Regions from separate parts of the Kitasatospora sp. NPDC057500 genome, predicted to be linked through region 2. Evidence: predicted binding sites of a transcription regulator. Region 2 holds the regulator's gene; the other holds the start of a gene.
The links. Region 2 encodes HspR, which represses chaperone genes until heat shock. Its sites were predicted from a motif close to TTGAGNNNNNNNNNCTCAA; they were not measured.

Region 1 (10,379 bases), on a different contig from region 2:
GGGCGGGCGTCCAGGTCGACCACGCCGTCGTCGATCTTGGAGAGGTCGAGCAGGTGGGCGACCAGCCGGCCGAGCCGCTCGGTCTGCTCCAGCGCGGCACCCAGGGTCGCCGGGTTCGGCTGGACGACGCCGTCGACCACGTTCTCCAGCACGGCGTGCAGCGCGGCGATCGGCGTGCGCAGCTCGTGCGAGACGTTGGCGACCAGTTCGCGGCGGTGCCGGTCGGCCGCCTCCAGGTCGGCCGCCATCTGGTTGAAGGTGGCGGCCAGCTCGCCGATCTCGTCGCGCGAGCTCACCTCGACCCGGCGGCTGTAGTCGCCCGAGGCCATCGCGCGGGCGGCGGCGGTCATGTCGCGCAGCGGGGCGGTCAGCCCGTGCGCGAGGAACTGCATGAAGAGCAGTGAGGCGATCATCGAGAAGATCATGATGATCCGGATCTGGGTCTCGGACCGGATCGCCACGACCACCATGCCGGTGGCCAGGAAGACCGAGACGATCACCAGGAGGGCGAGTTTGCCCTTGATCGAGCGGACCGGGTCCAGCGGCCGGATGTCGGCCCAGACCCGTTTCGCGGCGCGGGCGGCCAGAGTGGGCGGCCGGCTGCCGTCGAGGTCCCCGTTGCGTTGCTGTGGAAAGGTCATTGGTCCCCTGTGGTCCCCCGCGTGGGTGCGCACGGCGGTCGGGACACGGGCCCCCCGGCGGCCCGGTGTCCGAAGGCGCGGTGCTACGAGAGCGGGGCCTCCAGCGCGTATCCGACGCCGTGCACGGTGCGGATCCAGCTGGCGCCGATCTTGCGGCGCAGCGCCTTGACGTGGCTGTCGACGGTGCGGGTGCCGGACGCGTCCGTCCAGTCCCAGACCTCGGCCAGCAGCTGCTCGCGGGTGAGCACGGCGCGCGGCTGGGCGGCCAGGCAGGCGAGCAGGTCGAACTCGGTCGGCGTCAGGTGGACGTCGCCCGAGGCCAGCCGGACCCGGCGCTGCACGTGGTCGATCTCCAGCTCGCCGAAGCGCAGGCTGCCGAGCGCGGGCGTGCGGGCGGCCTGCTGGGCGCGCTCGACGCGGCGCAGCAGCACGTTGACCCGGGCGGCCAGTTCGCGCATGGAGAAGGGCTTGGTCATGTAGTCGTCGGCGCCGACGCCGAGGCCGACCAGCAGGTCCGTCTCGTCGTCGCGCGCGGTGAGCATCAGGACCGGTACCGGGCGCTGGGCCTGGATCCGGCGGCACACCTCCAGGCCGTCGAAGCCGGGCAGCATGATGTCGAGGACGACGAGGTCGGGCTGCCAGGTGTGGAAGCCGTCGACGGCGCCCGGGCCGTCGTGGGCCACGGCGACCTTGAAGCCCTCCGCGCCCAGCCGGGCCGCGATGGACTCGGCGATCGTGGGCTCGTCCTCGACCACCAGCACTCTGCGCTGACTGCTCACCGTGCCGCCGGCGTTCTGGTTGTCCTGCTGAATTTCTGTCACGGTCACGCCACCGCCCCCAGGGCTGCGGGCCGGCCATCTGTGGGGATGGCGAAGGCTCCGCTCGTAGTCTTGTTCCGTCGTGGACTGTGCCGGGTCCGCCGTCCCGTCGCGTACTGCGGGGTCGGCGAGCGGTGTGCGCCGCTCACTTCTCCCACGCACCTCGCAGCGTACGGACAGCGGGTGATTCCCGGCAGGTGGACCGGACATTTCCGGCCCGTGGGCCGGCCTGCCGGGCCGGCCGTCGGGCCCACCGGGAAGTGGGCACGGGCCGATACCTTACCCGGCGTTTTTTCACTCCGTAACGGTACGTATGCACATCAGTTGGCGCCAAGCCGCCGGTCAGCGGGGATGGGCATGTGTATAAGGGGAGAAGGTCTGGACCAATTCGGGCACCCGGCGATCATCCCGCGTCCAGGGTTCTCCCAGCCGGCTCCCAGTCGCCGCCCGTACCGTGGCCACGACAAATCGCGGGGGCGGGATTTCCCGGACGCGCCGGTACGTTGGACACGCGCGGGAGCGACGGCCGCGGGCGGCGGAGCGGAGGCGGCATGGCGGAGCGACGGGTGCGCGCCGGGCGCGGCGGGCCGCCGTACGCGATGCTCCGGCACGGCCTGCGGGCCGGGGCGGTCGAGTGGCTGCTGGCCCGGGTGCCGACCCCGCGGCGCAACCCCTTCGCGCTCGGCTACCTCGCGGTGGTCGGCGCCACCACCACCTTCGCCTCGCTGGCCGACCCGGACCTCGTCCAGCGGCTCCAGGAGGCGTCCAGCTCGGACGGGCACAACCTGCTGAGCCACCCGCTGCGCGCGCTGCTGCTCAGCGGCTTCTGGGTGGCCGGCACCGACTGGGTGCCCTACCTGTGGGCCTTCGCCCTCACCGTCGCGCCGCTGGAGCGCCGGGTCGGCCCCGCCCGGGCGGCCGCGGTCTTCGCCGCCGGGCACATCGGCGCCACCCTGCTCTCGCAGGGCGTGGTGATCGTCGCGGTGGAGAGCGGGCGGCTGGAGCCGGCCGCGATGGACCGCCTGGACATCGGCGTCAGCTACGGCGTGCTGGCCAGTCTCGGCGCGCTGGCCGGGCTGCTGCGGCCGGGCGGCCGGGCGGTCGCGCTCGGACTGGCCGCGGCGCTGATCGTCGAGCAGACCGTCGGCGACCGGGACCTCGTCACCGGGGTCGGCCATCCGGCGGCGCTGCTGACCGGGGTGGCGCTGTGGCGGTGGCTGCGCCGCTGGGACGGGCACCGGCCGGGCCGGACCCGGCTCGGGGCGCCGGCCGAGTGCCCCCGGAGCGTGCCCGCGCCGGCCTCCGCGCCGGGCCGGTCCGCGGTCCTGGACCGCTGCTGAGCCGGACCGGGCCCGGTTTTTGACGGGGCCGCCAGGGGGCCTTCACCGTTCGCTCACGGCGAACGAGGCCCGGGGAACATCCGGAGCCCGCAAAGCCTTAGTCAGGTCGACTCAAGTTCACTGACTGGGGAGAGATCATGGCATCGACGTCCACACCGCTCACCCTGCCCGTGCTGCCGCTCGACGACGAGGTCGTCCTGCCGGGCATGGTCGTGCCGCTGGACCTGAAGGACACCGAGGTCCGCGCCGCCGTCGAGGCCGCGCGCGCCGCCGCCACCGGCACCGGGAAGCCCCAGGTCCTGCTGGTCCCGCGGGTGGACGGCTCGTACGCGGCGGTCGGCACCCTCGCCACCGTCGAGCAGGTCGGCCGGCTGGCCGACGGCCCCCATGCGGTCGGGCAGCCGGCTGCGCTGGTCCGCGCGGTGCGCCGGGTGCGGATCGGCGTCGGCACCACCGGGCCGGGCGCCGCGCTCTGGGTGGAGACCACGCCGTTCCGGGAGTCCTCGGTCGGCACCCCGGTGGCCGGGCGCGCCGCCGAACTGGTCAGGGAGTACAAGAGCCTGTCCACCCAGTGGCTGCGCAAGCGCGGCGCCTGGCAGATCGTCGACCGGGTGGCCGCCGTCGAGGGCGTCGGCGAGCTCGCCGACAACATCGGCTACGCCTCCTTCGCCACCGCCGAGCAGAAGCTCAAGGTGCTGCTGGAGGCCGACCAGGTCGCGCGACTGGAGTACGCGCTCGGCCTGCTCCGCGACCACCTCGCCGAGGAGGAGGTCAACGACACCATCCGCAAGGACGTCGAGGAGGGCGTCGCCAAGCAGCAGAAGGAGTTCCTGCTGCGCCGCCAGCTGGAGGCCGTCCGCAAGGAGCTGGCCGAGCTGAACGGCGACCCGGCCGGCGAGGAGGACGACTACCGCGCCCGGGTCGAGGCCGCCGACCTGCCCGAGAAGGTCCGCGAGGCCGCGCTCAAGGAGGTCGACAAGCTGGAGCGCTCCAGCGAGCAGTCGCCCGAGGGCTCGTGGATCCGCACCTGGCTCGACACCGTCCTGGAGCTGCCCTGGAACGAGCGCACCGAGGACTCCTACGACATCGCCGGCGCCCGCGCGGTGCTGGACGCCGACCACGCCGGCCTGGCCGACGTGAAGGAGCGCATCGTCGAGTACCTGGCCGTGCGCAAGCGCCGGGCCGACCAGGGGCTCGGGCTGGTCGGAGGCCGCCGCGGGGGCGCGGTGCTGGCGCTGGTCGGCCCGCCCGGCGTCGGCAAGACCTCGCTCGGCGAGTCGGTGGCCCGCGCCATGGGCCGGGAGTTCGTCCGGGTCGCGCTCGGCGGGGTCCGGGACGAGGCGGAGATCCGCGGCCACCGGCGCACCTACGTCGGCGCGCTGCCCGGCCGCATCGTCCGGGCGCTCAAGGAGGCCGGCTCGATGAACCCGGTCGTGCTGCTCGACGAGATCGACAAGGTCGGCTCCGACTACCGGGGCGACCCGGCCGCGGCGCTGCTGGAGGTGCTCGACCCGGCGCAGAACCACACCTTCCGCGACCACTACCTGGAGGTCGAGCTGGACCTCTCCGACGTGGTCTTCCTCGCCACCGCCAATGTGCTGGAGGCCATCCCCGAGCCGCTGCTCGACCGGATGGAGCTGGTCCGCCTGGACGGCTACACCGAGGACGAGAAGGTCGTCATCGCCCGCGACCACCTGCTCCCGCGCCAGCTGGAGAAGGCCGGGCTCGGGGACGGCGAGGTCGCGGTCGACGAGCCGGCGCTGCGCAGGCTGGCCGGCGAGTACACCCGGGAGGCGGGCGTGCGGAACCTCGAACGGGCCGTCGCCCGGGTGCTGCGCAAGATCGCCGCGCAGAGCGAGCTGGGCGAGCGCGAGCTGCCCGCCGCGATCGGCGCCGACGACCTGCGGGCCCTGATCGGCCGGCCGCACCACGTGCCGGAGGCGGCGCAGGAGCCCGCCGAGCGGCGCACCGCGGTACCCGGGGTGGCCACCGGCCTGGCGGTCACCGGGGCCGGCGGCGACGTCCTCTACATCGAGGCCTCGCTCGCCGACGCCGAGACCGGCGGCACCGGGCTGACCCTGACCGGCCAGCTGGGCGACGTCATGAAGGAGTCCGCGCACATCGCGCTCTCCTACCTGCGCTCGCGCGGCGCCGAGCTGGAGCTGCCGGTCACCTCGCTGCGCGACCGCGGCGTGCACCTGCACGTCCCGGCCGGGGCCGTCCCCAAGGACGGGCCGAGCGCCGGCATCACCATGACCACGGCGCTGGCCTCGCTGCTCTCCGGGCGCAAGGTGCGCACCGACGTGGCGATGACCGGTGAGGTGTCGCTGACCGGGCGGGTGCTGCCGATCGGCGGGGTGAAGCAGAAGCTGCTCGCCGCCGACCGGGCCGGGATCACCACGGTGGTCATCCCCAAGCGCAACGAGCCCGACCTGGACGACGTCCCCGCGGAGGTGCTGGAGCGGCTGACCGTGCACCCGGTCGCGGACGTCCGGGAGGTGCTGGAGCTGGCCCTGGAGCCGGCCGGCGTGCTGGTGGCGGCGGCCTGACGGTCCCGGCCCCGGTCCGCCCCGCGGCCCGTCCCGTCCCGGTGCGCCGCCGGACGGGACGGGCCGCGGGGCGCGTGCCAGACTGCGAGGGTGCCGTCCTTGACCCAGCGCGTCCTGGTCCGGGTGCCGGAGCGGGTGCGACCCCTCCTGGTCCGGCACCGGAGCCTGGTGAAGTTCCAGCTGGTCGGCAGCGGCTGCTTCGCCCTGACGCTGCTGATCAACTACGCGCTGCGGCTCACCCTGCTGGAGCGCAAGCCGGTGGTGGCGCTCACCGTGGCGACGGTGGCCGGGACCGCCGTCTCCTACCTGCTCAACCGGCGGTGGAGCTTCCGCTCCTCCTGGCGGCGGCGCGAACCGCTGCTGTTCCTGCTGGTGAGCGCCGTCGCCATCGGCGTCAACGTGCTGCCGCTGATCGTCTCGCGCTACCTGTTCGACCTGCGCGAGCCGTGGGTCAGCCCGGTCGCCCAGGAGGTGGCCGACTTCCTGAGCGGGATGGTGCTGGGCACCTTCGCGGCGATGCTGTTCCGGTTCTGGGCCATGCGGCGCTGGGTGTTCACCCGGGTGGAGCAGCCCCTCGTCGTGGGCACCGGCGGCGCGGCCGGAGCGGGCGGGCAGCTGGGTCCGCGGGTGCGGTCGGCGGAGGCCGGGGCGGGTGAGGGCGATGCGTGAGACGGGCGGCGCCGGGGGCGCGGCCGGGCCGGCGAGCCAGCAGGGGATGCGCCGCAGCAACCTGGCCCTGGTGCTCCGGATCATCTCCCGCACCCCGCGCTCGCGCGCCGAGGTGGCCGCCGAGAGCGGGCTGACCAGGGCGGCCGTCTCCTCGCTCGCCGAGGAGCTGATCGCGGCCGGACTGGTGGTCGAGGAGGGCCCGGCCACCCCCAGCGGCAAGGTCGGCCGGCCCGGCACCGCGCTCGGGCTCAACCCGGACGGTCCGGCCGGCCTCGGCGCCGAGATCGGGGTGGAGCACCTGGGCGCCTGCGTGGTCGACCTGCGCGGCGAGGTCCGCGCCTGGCGCCGCCAGGACATCCGCAACCGGGGCCGGCGGCCCGCCGCCGTGATGGCCGACCTCGCCGAGCTGGTCCGCCGGGCCGCCGCCGACGCCGCACTGCGCCCGGCCGGGCTGGCGCTGGCCGTGCCCGGACTGGTCGGCGCCGAGGGCGCGCTGCTCCAACGGGCCGCCAACCTGGACTGGCGGGACGTCGCGGTCGCCGCCGAACTGCGGCTCGCGCTGCACGCCGCCGGCGCACCGGGCCTGGCCGGGCTCCCGCTGCGGGCCGACAACGAGGCCAACCTCGGAGGCCTCGCCGAGCTCTGGCTGGGCGGCGGGCCCGAGCACTTCCTGCACGTCTCCGCCGAGGCCGGGATCGGCTCGGCGATCGTCGTCGACGGCCGGCTGCTGCGCGGTGCGCGCGGCTACGCGGGCGAGCTGGGCCACGTCCCGGTGCATCCCGAGGGGCCGCGCTGCGCGTGCGGGGCGCACGGCTGCCTGGAGCAGTACGCGGGGGAGTCGGCGGTGCTGCGCGCGGCCGGGCTGGAGGGCATCCGGGGCGACTGGGTGGCGCTGCTCGCCGAGCGGGCCGCGGCCGAGGACGAGGAGGTGCGCGGGGCGCTCGACGGCGCCGGGACCGCGCTGGGCATCGCGGCGGCCGGGGCGGTCAACCTGCTGGACCCGGCCGAGGTGGTGCTGGGCGGCGGCTACGCCCAGCTGGCGCCCTGGCTGCTGCCCGCGATGCGGGCCGAGCTGGCCGCCCGGGTGACCGTCCGCCCGTGGTCGGCGGAGCGGCTGACGGTCTCCCGGCTGGGCCGCCGCGGCCCCCTGCTGGGGGCCGCGGTCGGCGTGGTCCGCTCACTGCTCGCCGACCCGGGGCGGCTGCAGGAGTAGCCCGTTCCGCTCCTGGACCGGCTGCCTCAGTCCTTGACCAGCTCGCGGCTCAGGTGCGAGGGCCGGCCGACGACGGCGGCCAGGGTGATGCCGACGCCGACCAACGCCCAGGCCAGCAGCACCAGCAGCGGCTGGGTCATGGCGGTGCCGTCGAAGTAGGCGATCGAGCGGGTCGCGTCGGTGCCGGCGCCGTTCGGGAACCAGGCCCCGATCGCCCGCCAGAACGCCGGCATCATCGGGGGCGGGAAGACGCCGCCGGCGCTCGGGTTGCCGAGCACCACGAAGAGCAGCACCGCGACGCCGATGCCGATGACGTCGAACAGGCACTGCATGGCCATGGTGAACGCGCCGACCGCGAAGACCACCAGCGCACCGACCGCGGACAGCGCCAGGAACGGGCCGGGCAGCGCGTCCAGGATCGTCTGGACGATCAGCGCGCCGCCGAGGCCGGCCGCGACCGAGTACAGCGCCAGGGTGCCGAGCCGGATCAGCGCCCGGTTGGTGTTGGCCGGCTTGGCGCCGGCGCTGACCCCGAGGATCGAGGCGACCAGGTAGCCTCCGACGCACCAGCCGATCACCAGGTAGAAGGAGGAGAGGCCGTTGGCGTCGCCCTTGGCGAGCGGCACGACGTCCTGGACCACGACCGTACGGCCCTGGCTCTTCTCCAGGCCGGTGACGATGGACTCGGCGGCCTTGGCGGCGGACGTCCCGCGCGCGTTGGCGACCAGCAGCACGTCCTCGGTGGAGGCCGGGTCCACCACCAGCGCGGCGTAGATCCGCTGGTCCTTGAGGAGCTGGGTGGCGCTCTCCGCGTCCGGCGCGGTGGAGGCCTTCACGGCGTCGTCCGGGACCGACTCCAGGCCCTGGACCAGCTGGGGGGCTACCTGCGGCGGGGCGACCACCGCGATCGACAGCTCGTGCGGCTTGGGCTGGTGCAGCGCGCCGACGTAGGAGGTGACGAAGCCCAGCTGGAGGAGCAGCACGCCGATCACCAGCAGCGCGGCGCGCGGGGTGACGGCGCCCTTCAGCTCGGCGGCGAAGCCCTTCTTCGGCGCGGCCGGCTCGGCTGCGCGCTCCGGTGCCGCGGCGGGCCCTGGTTCCTGCTGCCCTGGGGCGGTCATGCACATCTCCTTGCGTATCGGGGGAAACCGGGTACTTAATAGCATGAACTAGTTTCGCCCAGGTTTCTCCCGCGCCGGGGACGGGCCGGGTGTGCTGCGGGATACTGGCGCGGTGAGTACGCCGAACGAAGAGCGCGCCGGGGGTCGACCGGGCGAGGACCCGCTGATGGCGGTCGAGCGCGAGGTCGGGGTGCTGTTCCGGCGTGGCCGTGCCCGGGTGTCCGAGCTGTCCCGGCGGGTCCACCCGCAGCTGGAGGGCATGGCGTACAGCCTGCTGAGCTACGTCGACCAGGCGGGTCCGGTGCGGGTGACCGATGTCGGTCTGCACTTCGCGGTCGGCAAGGCGACGATCAGCCGGCAGATCCGGGCGCTGGAGGAACTGGGCCTGCTGGTCCGGGAGGCGGACCCGCAGGACCGCCGCTCCGCGCGGGTCTCGCTCACGGAGGACGGCCGGCGGCGCTTCCGGACCGCCCAGGCGGCCCGGCTGGCCCGGGTGCGGGAGCTGATGGGCGGCTGGCCGGAGGAGGACGTGGTGCGCTTCGCCGAACTGCTGCACCGCTTCAACGACGTGGTCGGCGAGGCGGCGGCGCCGGCGGCGGCCGGCTGAACGCCGGACGCTGGACGTGCGGGTGGCGGAGGTATGGGCCCGGGCCGGGACCGGTCCGGGCTTTGCTTGTTCTTGACGAATGTTGCCTAGGTCAACCATCCAGCTTATGGTTGCCACAGGCAACTATTCCGAAGGACCCCGATGACCGTCACCGCCACGCCTGCCGCGACCGGAGCCGCCGACACGACCGACCAACCGATGACGCACCGGCAGGTGCTGGAGGCGCTCTCCGGCCTGCTGCTCGGCCTCTTCGTCGCCGTGCTCTCGTCGACCGTCGTCTCCAACGCGCTGCCGCGCATCCTCACCGACCTGCACGGCGGCCAGTCCGCCTACACCTGGGTGATCACCGCGACCCTGCTCACCCTCACCGCCTCCACCCCGATCTGGGGCAAGCTCTCCGACCTCGCCAGCAAGAAGCTGCTGCTGCAGATCGCGCTGGTGATCTACATCGCCTCCTCCGCGCTGGCCGGCCTCTCCCAGAACACCGGCCAGCTGATCGCCTGCCGCGCCCTCCAGGGCATCGGCGCCGGCGGCGTCACCGCCCTCGCCCAGATCTGCCTGGCCGCGATGGTCCCGCCGCGCGAGCGCGGCCGGTACAGCGGCTACTTCGGCGCCGTCTTCGCGCTGGCCACCATCGGCGGCCCGCTGATCGGCGGCGTCATCGTGGACACCTCCTGGCTCGGCTGGCGCTGGTGCTTCTACGTCGGCATCCCGTTCGCGGTGCTCGCGATCCTGGTGCTCCAGCGCACCCTGAAGCTGCCCGTGGTCAAGCGCACGGTGAGGATCGACTACCTGGGCGCCCTGGTGATCACCGGCGCGGTCAGCCTGCTGATGATCTGGATCACCCTGGCCGGCAAGAACTACGCCTGGCTCTCCTGGCAGACCGCGGCCATGGTCGGCGGCGGACTGCTGCTCGGCGCGGTCGCCGTCGCCGTCGAGCGCCGCGCCGCCGAGCCGATCATCCCGCCGCACCTGTTCCAGCACCGCACGGTCACCCTCGCCGCGCTGGCCAGCGTCCTGGTCGGCATCGGGATGTACGGCGCGACCACCTTCCTCAGCCAGTACTTCCAGCTCGCCCGGGACAAGTCCCCGACCGTGGCCGGCCTGATGACCCTGCCGATGATCCTCGGCCTGGCCGTCTCCTCCACCGTCGCCGGCAAGCTGATCACCAAGTACGGCAAGTGGAAGGCCTTCCTGGTCAGCGGCACGCTGCTGCTGGCGGTCGGCTTCGCACTGCTCGGCACCGCCCGGGCCGACACCGACTACGTCCTGCTCTCCGTCTACATGGCGGTCACCGGCGTCGGCCTCGGCCTCACCATGCAGAACCTCGTCCTCGCCGTCCAGAACACCGTGCCGCGCGCGGAACTCGGCGCGGCCAGCTCGGTCGTCACCTTCTTCCGCACCATGGGCGGCGCGATGGG
Region 2 (18,644 bases):
GAGGGCCATAGGTTCAGGCTATGCCCTCATAGAGCGCACGGCGCTACCGGCGCCCGCCGCCCCGGGCGACGGTGGGTGCCATGGCCACCCTGCTCAGCCCCGCCCCCAGCCCCGTTCCCGGCCCCGCCGCGTCCCTCCGCGTCCGCCGCCCCGACCTCGCCCAGCTCGGCCCCAACTGGTACGCGGTGGTCATGGGGACGGCGATCACGGCCAACGGTGCGGCCGCGCTCCCGGTCCACTGGCCGGGCCTGACCGGCTTCGCCGAGCTGATGTGGGCGCTCGGGCTGGCCGGACTGCTGGTGCTCGGCGCCGCCCGGGCCGTCCACCTCACCCGGCACCGCACGGCCGCCCGCGCCCACCTGCTGGACGAGCCGGCCACCGCCGTCTTCTACGGCTGCCCGCCGATGGCGCTGCTCTCGGTCGGCCTCGGCACCCTGACCGTCGGCTCCCGGGTCATCGGCACCGGCCCTGCCGTCGCGCTCGACCTCGTGCTCTGGACGGCCGGCACGCTGTACGCGCTCGCCGTCGCGGCCGGCATCCCGTACCTGATGATCACCCGGCACACCGTCTCCCCGCTCACCGCCAACCCGACCTGGCTGCTGCCCGTGGTCGCCCCGCTGGTCGCCTCCGCCACCGGTCCCGCGCTGGTCCCGCACCTGCCGGCCGGCCCGGCCCGGGAGGCACTGCTGTACGGCTGCGCGGCGCTGTTCGGGATCGGTCTGCTCGCCACCCTGGCGGTGCTGCCGGTGGTGCTCACCGGCCTGGTGCACAGCGGGCTGCCCGCCCTGGCGCTCACCCCGACGCTGTTCCTGGTGCTCGGCCCGCTCGGCCAGTCCACCACCGCCGTCCACCAACTCGCCGACGCCGCCGGCCCGGTGCTCCCCGAACTGGCCCCCGCCGCACGCGCCCTCGCCGAGCTGTTCGGGGTGGCGGTGCTCGGCGCGGCGATGCTCTGGCTGCCGCTCGCGGTCATCGCCAACCTGCGGGCCCGGCGGGCCGGCATGGGATTCGCGATGACCTGGTGGGCGTTCACCTTCCCGGTCGGCACCTGCGTCACCGGCGCGGCCGCGCTCGCCCGGCACACCGGCTTCCCCGGCTTCACGGCGCTCGCGGCGGGCCTGTTCGTCCTGCTGCTGGCCGGCTGGGCCCTCGCGGCGGCGGGCACGGCGACCGGCCTGGCCGGCGGCCGCCTGCTGGCCCGCCCGGCGGCCGGCGGAGCGCCCGGCGACCGGCCGGGTTCCGGAACACGCGACTCCGTCACCGACCGGCCGGACGGTCGGAAAAACTCCACCCCACGGCGCTGACCTGCACGTTCGCAGAAACCGGAAGCCGCCTGCGGCAGCAGGCGCCGGACCGCCGGTGCAGGTTCCTGCAATTGCGAGAACATGCAGCAGGGCGGCACTTGTTCACCGGCCGTCACGCTGTGAGGGTGGAGGCACGCCAGGTCGTCCGGGCAACCGCAGCCCGAGTAAGGCGACTTGCTCTTCATACTGGATGCGACCGGTACGTCCGCACGTACCTGCATATCGGGGGGGAGAGCGCCGGCCGGGACGCCATGTGTGGTGATGGCCCCCGGGACCGGAGCCGTCGAGGCGTTGCTGCTCCGCCTCGACGGAAGCGCTGGGACCGGCGTACACCGACGGCCCCTGGACCCGAGTGCGACGGCACCCGGGGTCCGGGGGACCGTCGGGCGCCAGTACCTTGATCATCGCCGGCCGTCGCGCGCGGCAGGCGGAGCACCAACACCCCAGAGCATCCGGCAGGGAGCGTTCGACGTGACGTTCGAGGCGACGGCGAACCCGAGCACCACCCAGGGCGCCGCCGCCGGCGACGGGAGCGCGGCCGGCGCCGCGGCGGTCGGCGAGCCCGACGAGGCCGCACGTCGCGTCTACCTCGCGGTCCTCGCCGGCGGTGGCCGGGTCCGGTTCGCCGACATCCCCGAGGCCGACCGCGACGCCGTCCGCCGACTCGTCTCCATCGGCCTGCTGATGCCCAACCCGATGGACGCCTGCTACACCGCCGTCAGCCCCCGCTCGGTCAGCGACCGCCTCGGCACGGAGCTGCGCAGCGAGGCCACCCGGCTGCTGGTGCGCGCCGAGAACCTGCCCGGCGCCCTGGACACCCTCACCCGCGCCTACGACGCGATGCCCCGCCCGCCGGAGCGCTCCGGCGGTGCGGTCTACATCGAGGGCCACGTCCACATCCGGCAGCGGATCTCCCAGCTGGTCGCCGACTGCCGCACCGAGGTCCTCACCGTCCAGCCGGGCGCCCGCCCGCCGGACGCGCTCAAGATCGCCATCCAGCAGGACGTGCAACTCCTCCAGCGCGGCTGCTCGCTGCGCACCATCTACCAGCCGGTCGCGATCTCCGAACCGGCCGCGATCGCCTACGTCGAGGAGGTCACCCGGCGCGGCTCGCTGATCCGGATCCTGGACGAGCCCTTCGAGCGGCTGATGGTCTTCGACCGCTCGGTCGCGGTCATCTCCGCCAGCGACGACCACAGCACCGCCGCGTTCATCACCGATCCGGCCGCGATCGCCTTCATCGTCAACGCCTTCGAACGCGACTGGTCCCGCGCCGACGCCACCGACTGGTCCGCCGTCCTCAGCCAGGGCCCCGCCCACAGCGCCCCCGACCGGGTCGGCCGGCTGCTCGCCCGGGGCCTCACCCAGCGCGCCGTCGCCACCCGGCTGGGCCTGAGCGAGCGCACCGTCGCCGCCCACATCTCCCGGCTGCGCGACCGCTACGGCGCGCAGACCCTCTTCCAGCTCGGCTGGCTGATGCGGGGCGGTCGTGACGGCGGATGACCTCACGCCGGGCGAGCGCACGCTCTACCTGGCGGCCCTCGCGAACGGCGGCCACCTCGCCGCACCGCCCGCCGCCGGCCCGGCCGCCCTACTCGCGCGGGGCCTGCTGGCCCCCGGCGCCCCGGGCTACGCCGCGGCCGACCCCCGAGCGGCCGGCGACCGCCTCGCCGCCGGACTCCGCGGGGAGGCCACCCGCCCCCTGCTGCGCGCCGAGAGCCTCCCCGAGGCCCTCGCCCCGTTCACCGCGGCCTACGACGCCGCGCACCAGGGCTTCGAGGCGCACCACGTCGAGGGCCGGGCCGCCATCCGGCACCGGATCTCGCGGCTGCTCGCGGAGTGCCAGGACGAACTCCTGACGGCCCGGCCCGGACCGCGCCGGGCCGTCACCCCGGAGCCGGCACTCAGCCAGGACCTCCCGCTGCTGGTGACCGGACGCCGGATGCGAACCAGCTACCGACCCGCGGCCCGTCGCCGACCCGCCGTGATCGAGTACGCGGGCGCGGTCACCCGTCACGGCTCGCAGATCCGCCTGCTGGACGAACCGTTCGACCGGACGATCATCGTCGACCGGTCGACGGCCGTCGTCTCCGCACGGGCCGACCACGGCGCCGCCGCCTTCATCACCGACCGGGCCACGGTGGCCGCGCTGGTCTCCGTCTTCGAGCGTGACCGGTCCCGGGCCCTGGCCGTCGACTGGTCCACCACCACCCCGCACCGGGCCGCCGCCCGGATCACCGGCCTCCTCGCCCGGGGCCTCACCCAGCGCGCCGTCGCCACCCGGCTGGGCCTGGGCGAGCGCACCGTCGCCGCCCGCATCTCCCGGCTGCGCGACCGCCACGGCGCGCAGACCCTCTTCCAGCCCGGCCGGCGGATGCGGGGTGAACACGATGCCTGAGCCCCGGGCCGGCGTGCGGTTGAGCGAGGCGGACCGCGCCTTCTACCTGGCCGTGCTCGGCAGCGGCGGCTCGATCAGGAAGGACGAGGTCGGTCCGGCCGACGAAGCCCCGCTGGCCGTCCTGCTCGACCTCGGGCTCGTCGTGCCCAGGGTGGAGGACGGGGGATACGCCACGGTGAACCCCCGGGCCGTGACCGGCCGGATCGCCGCCGGACTGCGCGCGGCCGGCAGCAGACTGCTGGCCGAGGCGGACGAGACCCCCGCGCGGTTCGCCGAGCTCTCGCGGGCGTACGACGCCGTGCCACGGCGGGCCGACCGCTCGGGCAAGGTCGCGCACGCGCACGGCTTCGGCGCGATCCGGCACCGGCTCGCCCAGCTCGACACCGAGTGCCGGGAGGAACTCCTCATGGCGCAACCCGGCGGCCCCCGGCCGGCCGAGGGGCTGCCGGACGCGCTGAAGCGGCTCCGGCAGATCGTGGAGGGCGGCGGCACCGTGCGCGGGCTGTACGAGCCGAGCGTGCGGACGGACGGGCCGACGGCCGGGTTCGCCGCCGCGGCGACCGGCATCGGGTGCCGGTACCGGGTGCTGGCCGAGCCGTTCCGGCGGGTGCTGGTCTACGACCGGCGCGTCGCGGTGATCCCGGCCTCGGGCGACAACAGCAGCGCGGCCTTCGTCGAGGACCCCGCCGTGGTGGCCTTCCTGGTGGAGGCCTTCGAGCGGGACTGGCAGCGTGCCGAACGGGTCCGTTGGACGGACTGCGCCGAGCCCGCCCCGCGCCCCGGGCAGCGGCCGCCGCACGAGCAGGTCGGCCGGCTCCTCGCCCAAGGGCTCACCCAGCGCGCCGTCGCGACCCGGCTGGGCCTGAGCGAGCGGACGGTGGCCGGCCACATCGCGCGGCTGCGGGAGCTGTACGACGCCGAGACGCTCTTCCAGCTGGGCTGGCAGATCAGGGCCGCACAGCCCGGACCGGGCGCGGACGCGGGCCGGGAGGTGGAGCGTTGACCATGTTCGGCGAGGGGACGGGCCGGCTGGACACGGCCGCGCAGGAGCTCTACCTGCGGATCCTCGGCCGCGGCGGCAGCCTCGACGCGGCCGGGACGAGCGACCCGACCGACCCGGACGACTCGACCGACCCGACCGATCCGGACGCCGTCGACAGCGCGGCACTGAAGCGCCTGGAGGCGCTCGGGCTGCTGGCGGTCCGGCCGGAGACCGGTGCCCACACCGCCGTCAACCCGCGCTCCGTGAGCGAGCGGATCAGCACCGAACTCCGCGCCGAGGGCACCCGGCTGCTCGTCCAGGCCGAGGAACTCCCGGCCCTGCTCGACGATCTCGCCAAGGCCTACGAGAACGAGTCCCACCGGAAGAGCCCCTCGCAGGACGTGCAGCACGTCGAGGGCCGCGAGGCGATCTCCGAGCGGCTCGCCCGGATCGAGGCGGACTGCCGGGAGGAGATCCTCGCCGCCCAGCCCGGCGCCGCCCGGACGGCCGACTTCCTCGCCGCCTTCCTCGGACGGATCCGCCGGTTCGCCGGCGCCGGCGGCAGCATCCGGGTCCTCTACGCCCACGGCGTCCTGGCGGACCGGGCCACCGCCGAGTACGTCGGCCGCGCGACCGCTCTCGGCGCCCGCTTCCGCACCCTGGACGAGCCGTTCCAGCGCCTGCACATCTACGACCGCAGGACTGCCGTGATCCCCGCGCCCGGTGGCCCCGGCGACCACTGGGCGGCCGCCTTCATCGAGGACCCGGCAACGGTGGAGTTCCTCCTCGGGGTCTTCGAACGCGACTGGTCCCGCGCCGCCCGCCCCACGCACCCCGCCGAGGACACCGCCGCCCACGACCACATCGGCCGTCTCCTCGCCCAGGGCCTCACCCAGCGCGCGGTGGCCTCGCGGCTGGGGCTGAGCGAGCGGACGGTGGCCGGCCACATCGCGCGGCTGCGGGAGCTGTACGACGCCGAGACGCTGTTCCAGCTCGGCTGGCAGATGCGGGGGGAACACGATGCCTGACAGCCGGACGCCCTCGGAGCTGCCGGCCGCCGCGCTTCTGGACGACGCCGCGCGGGAGGGCGGCCGGGTGCGCGCCGCCGAGGCGGGGGCCGGGGACACCGCCGCGCCGGAGCGCCTGGTCGGGCTGGGGCTCCTGGCGCCGCAGGCGCTGGACGCCTCGTACCGTGCGGTCGATCCGCGCGCGGTCACCGAACGCATCGGTGCGAGGATCCGGGCGGTGGGCACCCGGCCCGTGATTGGGGCGGAGCAACTGCCGCTACTGGTGGGGGACCTGACCGGGGCGTACGACAGCGCACCGAGCCGGGGGGACCAGCCGGCCGGGGTGCACCACCCGGCGGACACGGAGCGGATCCGGCACGAGATCGAACGGCTCTCCCCGGAGCACCGACGGGGTTCCGTGCGCACGCTCGACGAACCGTCGGCCCGCCCGGACCGCGCGACGGTCGACCACGCGGCCTGTTCCGGCTCGGTCGGCGGACGCGGGGGAGCCGCGATGCCCGAGCCGGGGTCAGCCGGTGGCGGCGCCGGTGGGCCAGTAGCCGGACGGGCCGACGGCGGGGGGCTGCTGGCGGGGGACGGTGAACTGCTCGCCGGGGGCGGTCCAGAAGCCCTCGCGCAGCGAGAGCGCCATGCCGGCCCAGTCGAGGGCGGTCTCCACGGTGTGGTGGAGGGCCTCCTGGGACCAGGTGTCGTCGAAGACCAGCGGCAGGACGGGGGCGACCTGCTCGATGGTGGCGATCAGCGGGTTGTGGGTGATGGCCTCGTCCACGAGCAGGACGATCGGCTTGCGCAGCGCCGACGCCCAGCCCAGCTCCAGGCTGACGCCGGCGGAGAGCGGCGCGCCGACGTAGGCGAAGACCAGGTCCGCGGACTGCAGCGCGCGGAAGTCGGACGGAACGCGGGGCTCGGGGGCGCGCCCGGCGACGGTCCAGGCGTCACTGTGGTGGGCGCTGTACACGGCGGCGCCGCTGCGGAGGAGGGTGGTGCGGAGCGTCGTCAGCCGCGTCCGGCTGGCGAGCGTCACCACGCTGTCCGCCGGCCCGGTCAGCCGCATCAGCGGCGCGGCCAGGAACACGCGTGCACGCCGGCCCTCATGGGCCTGGCTGTCGTGGTGACGCAGGTAGGGCTCGGTCATGTCGACTCCGGGGAGGCTGCCTTCCGGCTCGGTGTGGGAGAGCCGGCCGACGTTGACAGGGCTGATCTGGCTGGTGCTCACGGGTGCTTGTGGAGCATGTAATTGAATGGACATTGCCATGATGCTGGCGTTGTCGGACTATCGAGAGCGAACTGATCGTCCATCGCGTACGGCTGCCCCGTCCAGGGTTGGCCCGTGTCATCTGGATGCCTGGCAGGGAGATGACGCAGTTCTGTGGAACCGCCGGGTTGGCACGGGCACATGATGTGCGGCAACATGTTGGACGCTAGTGCGATCAATAGTGACTAGTTCCGATGAGCGCAAGGGAAGGGGTGGGCGCAATGTCCCGCATGCGCCAGTTTGTCCGTAAGGCGCTGCTGCCTCTGGTGGTCAGCGCTGCGGCGTTGGCCGGTGCGTTCTTCGCTGCCTCGGGCGCGGTTGCCGAGCCCGAGCGAGACGCGCAGTCCGTGGTGGCTCTGCTCGAAACCGATATCGGCTGGTCCTGACGTCATGCCAGGTCGTGCCGCCTGACGGACGCGGCGCCCGGAGCGGGGGCTGGATCCTTGGGCAGGCCGCCTTGGTTCACAGCTCCGGGGCCGCCGCGGACGGGGAGCGACCTGTGCCTGCAGGGCCTTCCGAGGCGCGGGCCAGGACGTAGCCCAGCTGAAAGAGGGAGTCGACGTTGTACTCCTCCCGCATTTCGGCGATGTGCCTCGCCAGAGTTCTTTCGCTGATTCCCAGACGGCGTGCGATGACCCGGTGATTGGTCCCGGCGAGCAGCAGGTCGATGATCGTCTGACGGAGCCGTGAGACGACCTGGTGCGGGACGGCGCGATCGCCGTCGAAATCCAGGGCCCGGCTCCAACTCGGCTCGAAGACCTCTTCGACCAGATAATTGGCAATGACCGGCTCGAATATGAATGCCGCCAGTGTCATGTCGTCGGCCACTGGGATGACGGCCAGTCGTCGGTCTATGACGATGAGGCGGGTGTAGGGCTCGTCGAGGGTCCGGTATTGGGCGCCGGCTCTCGCCAGCCGGGCGACGTAATCGCGGGTGGGCTGGTGGTACCGGGTGCTGGCATGGTAGATCGTCCGCATTGTGGTGCCGCGGCCCAGGGCCTCCAGATCGCGTTCGACCATGGCTGCGAGCAGCTCCGGGGGGCGGGGGCCGCCCGGCTGGAGCGCGAGGGTTTCCTCGGCCCCGGCGGCCATGTACTGGTCCAGCCGCTGATTGATCAGAACCTTGCCTTGAACGTACTCGACCGAGCCTCCGGTTTTCTCGGGGGAGTGGAATTCCTGGGCGAGTTCCTGGAGTTCAACGGGCAGGGATACCGCGCGCGACAGCAGGTCCAGTGCCTGGCGCTGCCAGGTGCCGCTCAGCCGGGCGGAAAGCTGGGCGGGGTCCACCGCGATCAGCGTGCCCTTGTCGTCCGAATCCGGGACCAGGAGTCCGATTTCGATGAGCTCGTTCAAGGAGCGGTCGTTGGCGGGAAAGTTCGCGCTTCGCGACAGGCGGCCGCCGGACTTGACGACCTCCAGGTAAAGGGCGCGGGCCTCCGCTGAGAGGGCGGGCACCCCACCTGGGATGGGACCGAGCTGTGCTCGTCCACTCATCTGAGGCTCCTTGCCGTCTGTCCGAAACCCGAGATCTCGCTCAACGGAGTTTAAGGGGGGCAGCTCCTCCGCCGGGTGAGGAAGGGATGGCTCGTGGAACTGGGACAGGTGCACACTCTCTCACCAACGCCGCGCCGCCGGCACCCCCCGGCCAGGGGGAAACCGGCGGCGGAGCGGCGGGACGGCCGTCAGCGCTTGGGGCGCCAGACGACCAGGGCGCTGGAGTGCGGGGTGGGCGGCTGGTAGGGGACGAGATCGCGGCGGTAGGAGGCGTGGATGGTGGCCTCGCGCTGCTGGAGCGCGGTGGCGGCCCCCTCCAGGGAGTCGGCCAGTTCGGCGATCCGGGACTGGAGCGCGGCGACCTGGTTCTCCAGCTCGATGATCCGCTTGATCCCGGCCAGGTTGATGCCCTCGTCCTGGGAGAGCCGCTGGACCTCGCGCAGCTGCTGGATGTCGCGCGCGGAGTAGCGCCGGCCCCGTCCGGCGGTGCGGTCGGGGCAGACCAGGCCGAGCCGGTCGTACTGGCGGAGGGTCTGCGGGTGCAGGCCGGAGAGCTCGGCGGCCACCGAGATCACGTAGACCGGGGTCTCCTCGGTGAGCACGTACTGCGGCTGCGGGGCGGTCCGGCGGGTGGTGCGGCGGGCGCCGCCTCCGGGGAGGCCTTCGCCGAGGCCGGGGCCGATGGGGTCGTCGGGGGTCATCTGGTCGTCACGCTCCCTCCGCCGCCCGGAAGAGGGCGGCTCGCGGGTCGTCGGAGGCGGTCGCCTCGCGGTACTGCTCCAGAGCGGTCAGCGCGTCGCCGGTGACGTGCTGGGGCACCACGACCTCCACGGTGACCAGCAGGTCGCCGCGGGTGCCGTCCTTGCGGGTGGCGCCCTTGCCGCGGGCCCGCAGGGTGAGGCCGTTGGCGCTGCCCGGCGGCAGCTTGAGCTTCACCGAAGGGCCGTTCAGGGTCGGCACCTCGATGGTGCCGCCGAGCGCGGCCTCGGGGAAGGTCACCGGGACGGTCACGGTGAGGTTGTCGGCCTTGCGCCCGAAGACCGGGTGCGGGTCGACGTGGACGGTGACGTACAGGTCGCCGGGCTGGCCGCCGCGCTCGCCCTGGGCGCCCTTGCCCTTGAGGCGGATCCGCTGGGCGTCCTGGACGCCGGCCGGGATCCGGACCTGCATGGTGCGGGCGGAGCTGGCACGGCCGCTGCCGTGGCAGTCGGGGCACGGGTCGTCGACGATCATGCCGCGGCCGCGGCAGTCCCGGCAGGGCTCGGAGAGCGCGAAGGCGCCCTGGCCGCGGCTGACCGTGCCGGAGCCGACGCAGGTCGGACAGACCCGCGGGGTGGTGCCGGACTTGGCACCGGTGCCGTTGCAGAGCCGACAGGGGGCCTGGCTGGTCATCCGCAGCGGGACGGTGGCGCCGTCGACGGCCTCCTCGAAGGAGAGCGTCACCTCGGTCTCGACATCGGCGCCGCGCCGCGGCTGGGCCTGCCGGCCGCCGCGGTTGAACAGGCCGCCGAAGACGTCGCCGAGCCCGCCGCCGGCGGCGCCGCCGCCCTGGCTGCCGCTGAAGAGGTCGCCGAAGTCGAAGCTGTAGCTCCCGGTGCCGCCCGGGCCGCCGGGCCGGAAGCCGCCGTTGGCGAAGAGGCTGCGGGCCTCGTCGTACTCCTTGCGGCGCTTCTCGTCGGAGAGGACGTCGTACGCCTCGGAGATGTCCTTGAACCGCTCCTCGGCCTTGGTGTCGCCCTTGTTGGCGTCGGGGTGGAACTCGCGCGCCAGCTTGCGGTAGGTCTTCTTGATCTCTGTGGCGCTGGCGTCCTTGGGCACGCCGAGGACCTTGTAGTAGTCCTTCTCCACGTAGTCCTTGCCGCTCATGGCCGGCGCCACCTCCCGAGGTCCATCGTCACAGTGCTGTCAACGGGCCGGGCACGGCGGTCCGTGCCCGGGCACGCCGACAACGCGCTGCGGAGCCGGCCGCCGTACTGGCCGGCGTACGACTCCGCAGCGCAGGGGTTGTCAGCTGTCACCGGTGGTCAGTTGTCCGAGCCACCGTCGGCCTGGTCCTTCTTCTCCCCGCCCTTGGCGGAGTCGGCGTCCGGGCCGGACGCGGTCTGGGTGCCCGGCTGGGGCTCCGCGACCGCGACCATCGCCGGGCGGATGATCCGCTCGCCGATCCGGTAGCCGGGCTGGAGGATCTGGACGCAGGTGTCCTCGGTGACCTCCGAGGAGTAGCTGTGCATCAGCGCCTCGTGCATGGTCGGGTCGAAGGGCTCGCCCTCCTTGCCGAACTGCTGCAGGCCCAGCTTGGCGACGACCGTCTCCAGCGACTCCGCGACGGACTTGAAGCCGCCCGTCACCTCGCCGTGGTCGCGGGCGCGGCCGATGTCGTCCAGCACCGGGATCAGCGACTCCAGGATGTTGGAGACGGCGATCTCGCGGACCGTCAGCCGGTCGCGCTCGACCCGCTTGCGGTAGTTCTGGTACTCGGCCTGGAGGCGCTGGAGGTCGGCCGTGCGCTCGGCCGCCTCGCGCTTGGCCGCGGCGACCTCGTCGGCACCGGAGGCGGAGCCCTCGGCCCCGGCCGCGGCGGCCTCCTCGGCAGCCTTGATCACGGCCTCCTCGGCGGCGGAGTCGTCGCCGGGCTCGGCACCCTGCGGCTTCTCCGTCATGCCGCACCGCCCTTGGGCTTCTCGTCGTCCACGATCTCGGCGTCGACGACGTCGTCGTCCTTGGCGCCCGCGTCACCGGCGTCGCCGCCCGCGCCCGCACCGGCCGCACCGGCGGCGTCGGCGTTGGCGTACAGGGCCTGGCCGAGCTTCTGGGCGGTGGTGGAGACCTTCTCCGAGGCCTCGCGGATCTTCGCGATGTCCTCGCCCTTCAGGGCCTCCTTGAGCTCGCCGATCGCGGTCTCGACCTCGGTCTTGACGTCGGCCGGCAGCTTGTCGGCGTTGTCGGCGATGAACTTCTCGGTGGAGTAGACGAGCTGCTCGGCCTGGTTGCGGGTCTCCACGGCCTCGCGGCGCTTGTGGTCCTCCTCCGCGTACTGCTCGGCCTCGCGCATCATGCGCTCGATGTCGTCCTTCGGCAGCGCGGAGCCGCCGGTGACGGTCATCTTCTGCTCCTTGCCGGTGCCGAGGTCCTTGGCACCGACGTGCATGATGCCGTTGGCGTCGATGTCGAAGGTGACCTCGATCTGGGGCAGGCCGCGCGGGGCCGGCGGCAGGCCGGTCAGCTCGAACATGCCGAGCTTCTTGTTGTACGCGGCGATCTCGCGCTCGCCCTGGTAGACCTGGATCTGCACGGACGGCTGGTTGTCCTCGGCCGTGGTGAAGATCTCCGAGCGCTTGGTCGGGATCGTGGTGTTGCGCTCGATCAGCTTGGTCATGATGCCGCCCTTGGTCTCGATGCCGAGGGACAGCGGGGTGACGTCGAGCAGCAGGACGTCCTTGACCTCGCCCTTGAGGACACCGGCCTGGAGCGCGGCGCCGATGGCGACGACCTCGTCCGGGTTGACGCCCTTGTTGGCGTCCTTGCCGCCGGTCAGCTCGCGGACGAGCTCGGCGACGGCCGGCATGCGGGTGGAGCCGCCGACGAGGACGACGTGGTCGATCTCGGAGAGGGCGATGCCCGCGTCCTTGATCACGTTGTGGAACGGGATCTTGCAGCGCTCCAGCAGGTCCGAGGTGAGCTGCTGGAACTGGGCGCGGGTGAGCTTCTCGTCCAGGTGCAGCGGGCCCTCGGCGGAGGCCGTGATGTAGGGCAGGTTGATCGAGGTCTCGGAGGACGAGGACAGCTCGATCTTGGCCTTCTCGGCGGCCTCGCGCAGACGCTGCAGGGCCATCTTGTCCTTGGACAGGTCGACGCCGTGGCCGGCCTGGAAGACCTTGACCAGGTGGTCGACGATCTTCTGGTCCCAGTCGTCGCCGCCGAGGTGGTTGTCACCGTTGGTGGCCTTCACCTCGACGACCCCGTCGCCGATCTCCAGCAGGGAGACGTCGAAGGTGCCGCCGCCGAGGTCGAAGACCAGGATGGTCTGGTCGTCCTTGTCCAGGCCGTAGGCCAGGGCGGCCGCGGTCGGCTCGTTGACGATGCGCAGGACGTTGAGGCCCGCGATCTCACCGGCCTCCTTGGTGGCCTGGCGCTCGGAGTCGGAGAAGTACGCCGGGACGGTGATGACGGCGTCGGTGACCTGCTCGCCCAGGTAGGCCTCGGCGTCGCGCTTCAGCTTCTGCAGCACGAAGGCGCTGATCTGCTGCGGGTTGAAGTCCTTGCCGTCCAGCCCGATCTTCCAGCTGGTGCCCATGTGCCGCTTGACCGAGCGGATGGTGCGGTCGACGTTGGTGACCGCCTGGCGCTTGGCCACCTCGCCGACGAGCACCTCGCCGTTCTTCGCGAAGGCGACGACGGACGGCGTGGTCCGCGCGCCCTCGGCGTTCGTGATGACGGTGGGCTCGCCACCCTCCAGAACGCTGACGACCGAGTTCGTCGTGCCGAGGTCGATGCCGACCGCGCGTGCCATCGTAGATACCTCCACGGAAGAGTTGAGCTTTACGGGCTCAAGGATGCATGACGACGGCAGGGGCGTCAACGGCTATGAGTCGGCATCGCTCAACTTTGCTGAGTTTGCACCCCCGGGAGTGCACTTACGTGACTGCCGCCATACCTTGAGCATCTTCAGGAGAAGTGTTGGCGAACGGTAATGTCCGGCCCGTCGGCCCAGGAAGTTACCGACGAGTACACTGCCCCCGGAGAACACTGAACACCGGCAACACGCAAGCCGCAGGAGACGGAGAGCCGATGCAGCTAGCAGCGATCGTCATCTCGCTGGTCACCTTTGTGATCGGCACCGCGCTCGCCGCTCGTGCGGCGCTGTACATCTACCGGGTGGTGCGCACCGGCCAGCCGGACCCCACCCGCTTCGGGCAGCCCGCACAGCGGGTGAAGACCGTGGCCGTGGAGTTCGTCGGCCACACCCGGATGAACCGCTGGGGGATCGTCGGCATCGCCCACTGGTTCGTCGCGGTCGGCTTCTTCACCCTGGGCCTGACCCTGCTGACCGCGTTCTTCCAGCTGTTCGACGCCGAGTTCGTGCTGCCGGTGCTCGGCGGCTGGCTGCCGTACGAGCTGTTCACCGAACTGGTCGGCACCCTCACCACGCTGGGCATCGCGACGCTGATCGTGATCCGCCTGCTCAGCCTGCCCGGCCGGGCGGGCCGCAAATCCCGCTTCGCCGGCTCGATCGCCTGGCAGGCCTTCTACGTCGAGTACACGATCCTCGGCATCGGCCTGTGCATCATGGTCCTGCGCGGACTGGAGGGCGCGCTGGAGCACGTCGGCTCCTACGAGGCCAAGTACCTGATCTCCTACCCGCTGGTGGTGGCCTTCCGCGGCCTGTCCCACGGCACCCTGGAGAACCTGGTCTACCTCTTCGCGATGCTGAAGATCTGCATCTCCTTCGCCTGGGCGATCACCATCGGCGTCAACCCCTCGATGGGCGTCGCCTGGCACCGCTTCCTGGGCTTCTTCAACATCTACTTCAAGCGCGAGGAGGACGGCTCCACCGCGCTCGGCGAACTGCGCCCGATGACCAGCGGCGGCGAGCCGATCGACTTCGAGGACCCGGCCGACGACGCCGTCTTCGGCGTCTCCCAGGTCGAGCACTTCTCCTGGAAGGGCATCCTCGACTTCTCCACCTGCACCGAGTGCGGCCGCTGCCAGTCGCAGTGCCCGGCCTGGAACACCGGCAAGCCGCTCTCCCCGAAGCTGCTGATCATGAGCCTGCGCGAGCACGCCTTCGGCAAGGCCCCGTACCTGCTCGCCGGCGGCGGCAAGGACATGGAGGGCACCGAGAAGGCCACCGCCGAGCAGCTCGAGAACGTCCCCGCCGCCGCCCTGGCCGAGGCCGAGCGCCCGCTGATCGGCACCGCCGAGGAGAACGGCGTCATCGACCCCGACGTGCTGTGGTCCTGCACCACCTGCGGCGCCTGCGTCGAGCAGTGCCCCGTCGACATCGAGCACATCGACCACATCGTCGACATGCGCCGCTACCAGGTGATGATCGAGTCCTCGTTCCCCACCGAGGCCGGCACCATGCTCAAGAACCTGGAGAACAAGGGCAACCCCTGGGGCATGGCCACCAAGGCCCGCCTGGACTGGGTCAAGGAGCTCAAGAAGGAGACCGGCATCGAGGTGCCGGTGATCGGCGAGGACATCGACCCCGCCGAGGTCGAGTACCTGTACTGGGTGGGCTGCGCCGGCGCCCTGGAGGACCGCGCCAAGAAGACCACCAAGGCCTTCGCCGAACTGCTGCACACCGCCGGCGTGCGGTTCGCGATCCTCGGCAAGGAGGAGTCCTGCACCGGTGACTCCGCCCGCCGCCTGGGCAACGAGTTCCTCTTCCAGATGCTCGGCGCGCAGAACGTCGAGACCCTGAACGCGGCCCTGGAGGACGCTCCGGTCAAGCGGATCGTGGCGACCTGCCCGCACTGCTTCAACACCATCGCCAACGAGTACCCGCAGCTGGGCGGCCACTTCGAGGTCATCCACCACACCCAGCTGCTCCAGCACCTCATCGACGAGGGCAGGCTGGTGCCGGTCAACCCGGTCGAGGGCCTGATCACCTACCACGACCCCTGCTACCTGGGCCGCCACAACAAGGTCTACAGCCCGCCCCGCGAGATCATGGACAAGGTCCCGGGCCTGCGCCAGCAGGAGATGCACCGCCACAAGGAGCGCGGCTTCTGCTGCGGCGCCGGCGGCGCGCGGATGTGGATGGAGGAGCGCATCGGCAAGCGGATCAACACCGAGCGCGTCGACGAGGCGCTGTCCCTGAACCCGGACATCGTCTCCACCGCCTGCCCCTTCTGCCTGGTCATGCTCTCCGACTCGGTCAACGGCAAGAAGAACGAGGGCGCGGCCAAGGAGCACCTGAAGGTCGTCGACGTCGCCCAGCTGCTGCTCGACTCGGTCAAGGCGGTCCCGCCGGCCGACGCCGAGGAGCCGCAGACCGTCGACGCCTGAGACGCGTCCGGCGCAGCGACGGGGCCGTGAACCGGCCCGGTTGTTCGACAGTTCTGCAACAACCGCCCGGCCCGGGGGGTGCCCACCGGCGCCCGCCCGGGCCGGGCTTTCCCGCTCCTCGGCCCGCGCCGCGGGCGGTGCAGCGGCGGCCGGGCACCGGGCCGCCGGGGGGCCCGGCTGTCGGGAGGAAATACAGTAGGCGCCGGACCGGCCGCGCGCCGGTCGATCCGTTCCGGCCCCCGGAACGGCGTACAGCACACCGACGGAGGTATCGGCCCGCCGGGCCGGGCCGCAGAGACCACAAGGGGAACAGCGCAGACCATGACCGAGGCGATCATGCTGGTCGGTGGTAAGGGCACGCGACTGCGTCCGCTGACCACCCACACCCCCAAGCCCATGCTGCCGGTGGCGGGCGTCCCGTTCATCGCGCACCAGCTGGCCCGCGCGGCGGCCGCCGGGGTCACCCGCGTGGTGCTCGCCACCTCCTACCTCGCCGAGGTCTTCGAGGACCACTTCCAGGACGGCACGCCCTACGGCATCGAGCTGGTCTACCTGACCGAGCGCGAGCCGCTCGGCACCGGCGGCGCCATCCGCAACGCCGCCACCGGGCTCACCTGCGGCCCCGACGAGCCGGTCCTGGTGTTCAACGGCGACATCCTCTCGGGAGTCGACATCGCCGCCCTGCGCGACGGCCACGTGGCCGCCGGGGCCGACGTCACCCTGCACCTCACCCGGGTCGAGGACCCGCGCGCCTTCGGGCTGGTCCCCACCGACGCCGACGGGCGGGTGCTGGAGTTCCTGGAGAAGCCGGAGACGCCGGAGCAGATCGTCACCGACCAGATCAACGCCGGCTGCTACGTCTTCACCCGCTCGGTCATCGACCGCATCCCGGCCGGCCGCGAGGTCTCCGTGGAGCGCGAGACCTTCCCCGAGCTGCTGGCCACCGGCGCGCTGCTGCGCGGCGTCGTCGACACCTCGTACTGGCTCGACCTCGGCACGCCGGCCGCCTTCGTGCGCGGCTCGGCCGACCTGGTGCTCGGCAAGGTCGACTCGCCCGCCGTCCCCGGCCCGACCGGCGACGCCCTGCTGCTGCCCGGCTCGACCGTGCGGCACGGCGCGGTGCTCAGCGGCGGCACCGTGGTCTCCGAGGGCGCGGTGGTCGAGGCCGGTGCGATCGTCGAGGGCAGCGTGATCCTGCCCGGCGCCGTCATCGGTCCCGACAGCCTGGTCAAGGACTCGATCGTGGGTGCCTTCGCGACCGTCGGCGACCGCTCCGCGCTGGACGGCGCGGTGATCGGCGACGGCGCGATCGTCGAGTCCGACAACGAGCTGCCGAACGGCGTGCGGATCGCCTGCGGCACGCTGCTGCCGGTCGGCGCGGTGCGCACCTCGGCCGGCCCGGGCGGGTGCCCGGCCGGCACCAGCGCGGCGGCGGCGGTGCACGGGCCGAAGGTCGGCGTGGCGCAGTAGGGCCCGCCCGGCGACGCCGGTGCCCGCTGCGGCGTCACAGGCTCGCTGCAAACCGGCCCCGGTCCGGTTCCCGTCCGCCGCGGCGCCCGCCGGGCGGGTACCTTCGGAACGTGGCTGGCAATCGATACGACAGCGGTCAGGGCGCCGACCCCCGTGGCGGGTGGTCGGCGCCCCCGCAGCAGCAGGCGGCGCCCGGGGGGTACGGGCCGACGGACGGGCCGGAGTACTTCACCGGCCCGCAGCAGGGGCACCAGGACCCGTACCACGCGTACGACCCGTACGGCCCGCGCGCCCCGCAGGCCCCGCACCCGGCGCCGCAGTCCCCGCAGGCCCCGCACCGGGACCCGTACGCGGCCGACAACCCGGGCCACACCCGGGCCTTCCCGGTCGGCGCCGACCCGTACGCGGGCGAGCCGTCCTCCTACGGCCAGGAGCAGCCGGCCTACCCGTACGCGGACGGGTACGGCGAGGACAACGTCGCCGTCTACCGGGCCGGCGGCCAGTCCGCGCCGCAGGTCACCGGCCCCCGGCCGACCTGGCGCGAGCTGCTGACCGGGCTCTTCCGCAACCCCACCGCGGTCTTCGACCGCACCCGCGACCACCAGGTCTGGCTCCCCGCCGTCACCGTCTCGCTGCTGTACGGCGCCCTCGCCGTGCTCGGCATCGGCCTGACCCGCGACGACGTGTTCGACTCGACCTTCACCGTGGCGCTCACCGCGATGCTCGCCGCCGCGATCGGCTTCACGCTGGCCGGCGCCATGCTCGGCGCCGTGACGTACGGGCTGGCCCGGCAGTTCGGCGGCGACGGCCCGTGGCAGTCCACGGTCGGCCTCGCCGTGCTGATCGGCTGGGTCACCGACGCGCCGCGGCTGCTGCTGGCGCTGGTGCTGCCCGCCGACAACCTGGTCGTCCAGGTGGTCGGCTGGGCCACCTGGCTGCTCTGCGGCTACCTGCTGGCCGGCATGGTCCGCCGGGTGCACGACCTGCCCTGGGGCAAGGCGGCCGGCGCGGCCGCGCTGCAACTGCTGGCGCTGCTGGTGCTGATCAAGCTGCCGACCCTGGGCTGACCGCCGGCGCCACCGGGGGTCCCGGGTGCCCTCGGGCGTCCCCGGCGCCCTCGGCGACAATGGACGACGGGCCTCGCCTCGCGGGGCCCGTTCCGTTTGTCCCGTCCACCCTCACCCGCACGGAGCCAGGCATGACCCTCCCCACCACCCACGTCAGCTTCCCGGCCGGGGCGGTGACCGGCGAGTCGACGGTGCTCGCGGTGCACCCGCTGGCCGACGGCCGCTACGCCGTGGTCACCGGGGCGACCCCGTTCCACCCGCTCGACCACACCTGGCCCGACCAGCCGGCCGACCTCGGCACGCTCACCGTGGACGGCGTCGAGCTGGCCGTCGTCGACTGCCTCACCGGCGCGGTGGGCCCGGACGGCGGCGCCCCGCTGGCCGGCGCCGACATCCCGGTCCGGCGCGGCGACGAGGAGTGGTCCTGGCTGGTCCTGCACGTCCTCGCGGCCGACCCGGGCGACCTCGTCGGCCGTACCGCGGTCCTCACCGTCGACGCCGGGCGCCGCGCCGCGCTCAGCGCCTCGCACAGCGGCTGCCACCTGCTCGCCCTCGCCCTCAACGAGGCGCTCGCGCCGCGCTGGCGCAAGGACCCGGGCCGCGCCGACGCCTTCGGCCACCCGGACTTCGACAGC

Region 1: a site for HspR is predicted at 2,896-2,914, ahead of lon (endopeptidase La). Genes of this name have one in related genera too.

The regions. Positions count from the first base shown of each region.
Region 1 covers NZ_JBHVER010000229.1:1,110-11,488, forward strand. The annotation lists gene ACFU74_RS32015 (sensor histidine kinase) at 1-641, opposite strand, end outside; gene ACFU74_RS32020 (response regulator transcription factor) at 725-1,462, opposite strand; gene ACFU74_RS32025 (rhomboid-like protein) at 2,011-2,799, shown strand; gene lon (endopeptidase La) at 2,937-5,348, shown strand; gene ACFU74_RS32035 (GtrA family protein) at 5,439-6,017, shown strand; gene ACFU74_RS32040 (ROK family protein) at 6,010-7,230, shown strand; gene ACFU74_RS32045 (ABC transporter permease) at 7,257-8,351, opposite strand; gene ACFU74_RS32050 (MarR family winged helix-turn-helix transcriptional regulator) at 8,464-8,958, shown strand; gene ACFU74_RS32055 (MDR family MFS transporter) at 9,100-10,379, shown strand, end outside.
Region 2 covers NZ_JBHVER010000053.1:13,022-31,665, reverse strand. The annotation lists gene ACFU74_RS14475 (LysR family transcriptional regulator) at 1-9, opposite strand, end outside; gene ACFU74_RS14470 (TDT family transporter) at 81-1,304, shown strand; gene ACFU74_RS14465 (LuxR C-terminal-related transcriptional regulator) at 1,776-2,807, shown strand; gene ACFU74_RS14460 (LuxR family transcriptional regulator) at 2,794-3,702, shown strand; gene ACFU74_RS14455 (LuxR family transcriptional regulator) at 3,695-4,705, shown strand; gene ACFU74_RS14450 (LuxR family transcriptional regulator) at 4,708-5,712, shown strand; gene ACFU74_RS14445 (hypothetical protein) at 6,221-6,928, opposite strand; gene ACFU74_RS14440 (hypothetical protein) at 7,198-7,353, shown strand; gene ACFU74_RS14435 (helix-turn-helix domain-containing protein) at 7,430-8,461, opposite strand; gene ACFU74_RS14430 (heat shock protein transcriptional repressor HspR) at 8,650-9,162, opposite strand; gene dnaJ (molecular chaperone DnaJ) at 9,170-10,327, opposite strand; gene grpE (nucleotide exchange factor GrpE) at 10,486-11,121, opposite strand; gene dnaK (molecular chaperone DnaK) at 11,118-12,971, opposite strand; gene ACFU74_RS14410 ((Fe-S)-binding protein) at 13,250-15,472, shown strand; partial or broken gene ACFU74_RS14405 (sugar phosphate nucleotidyltransferase) at 15,794-16,867, shown strand; gene ACFU74_RS14400 (YIP1 family protein) at 17,053-18,009, shown strand; gene ACFU74_RS14395 (metal-dependent hydrolase) at 18,141-18,644, shown strand, end outside.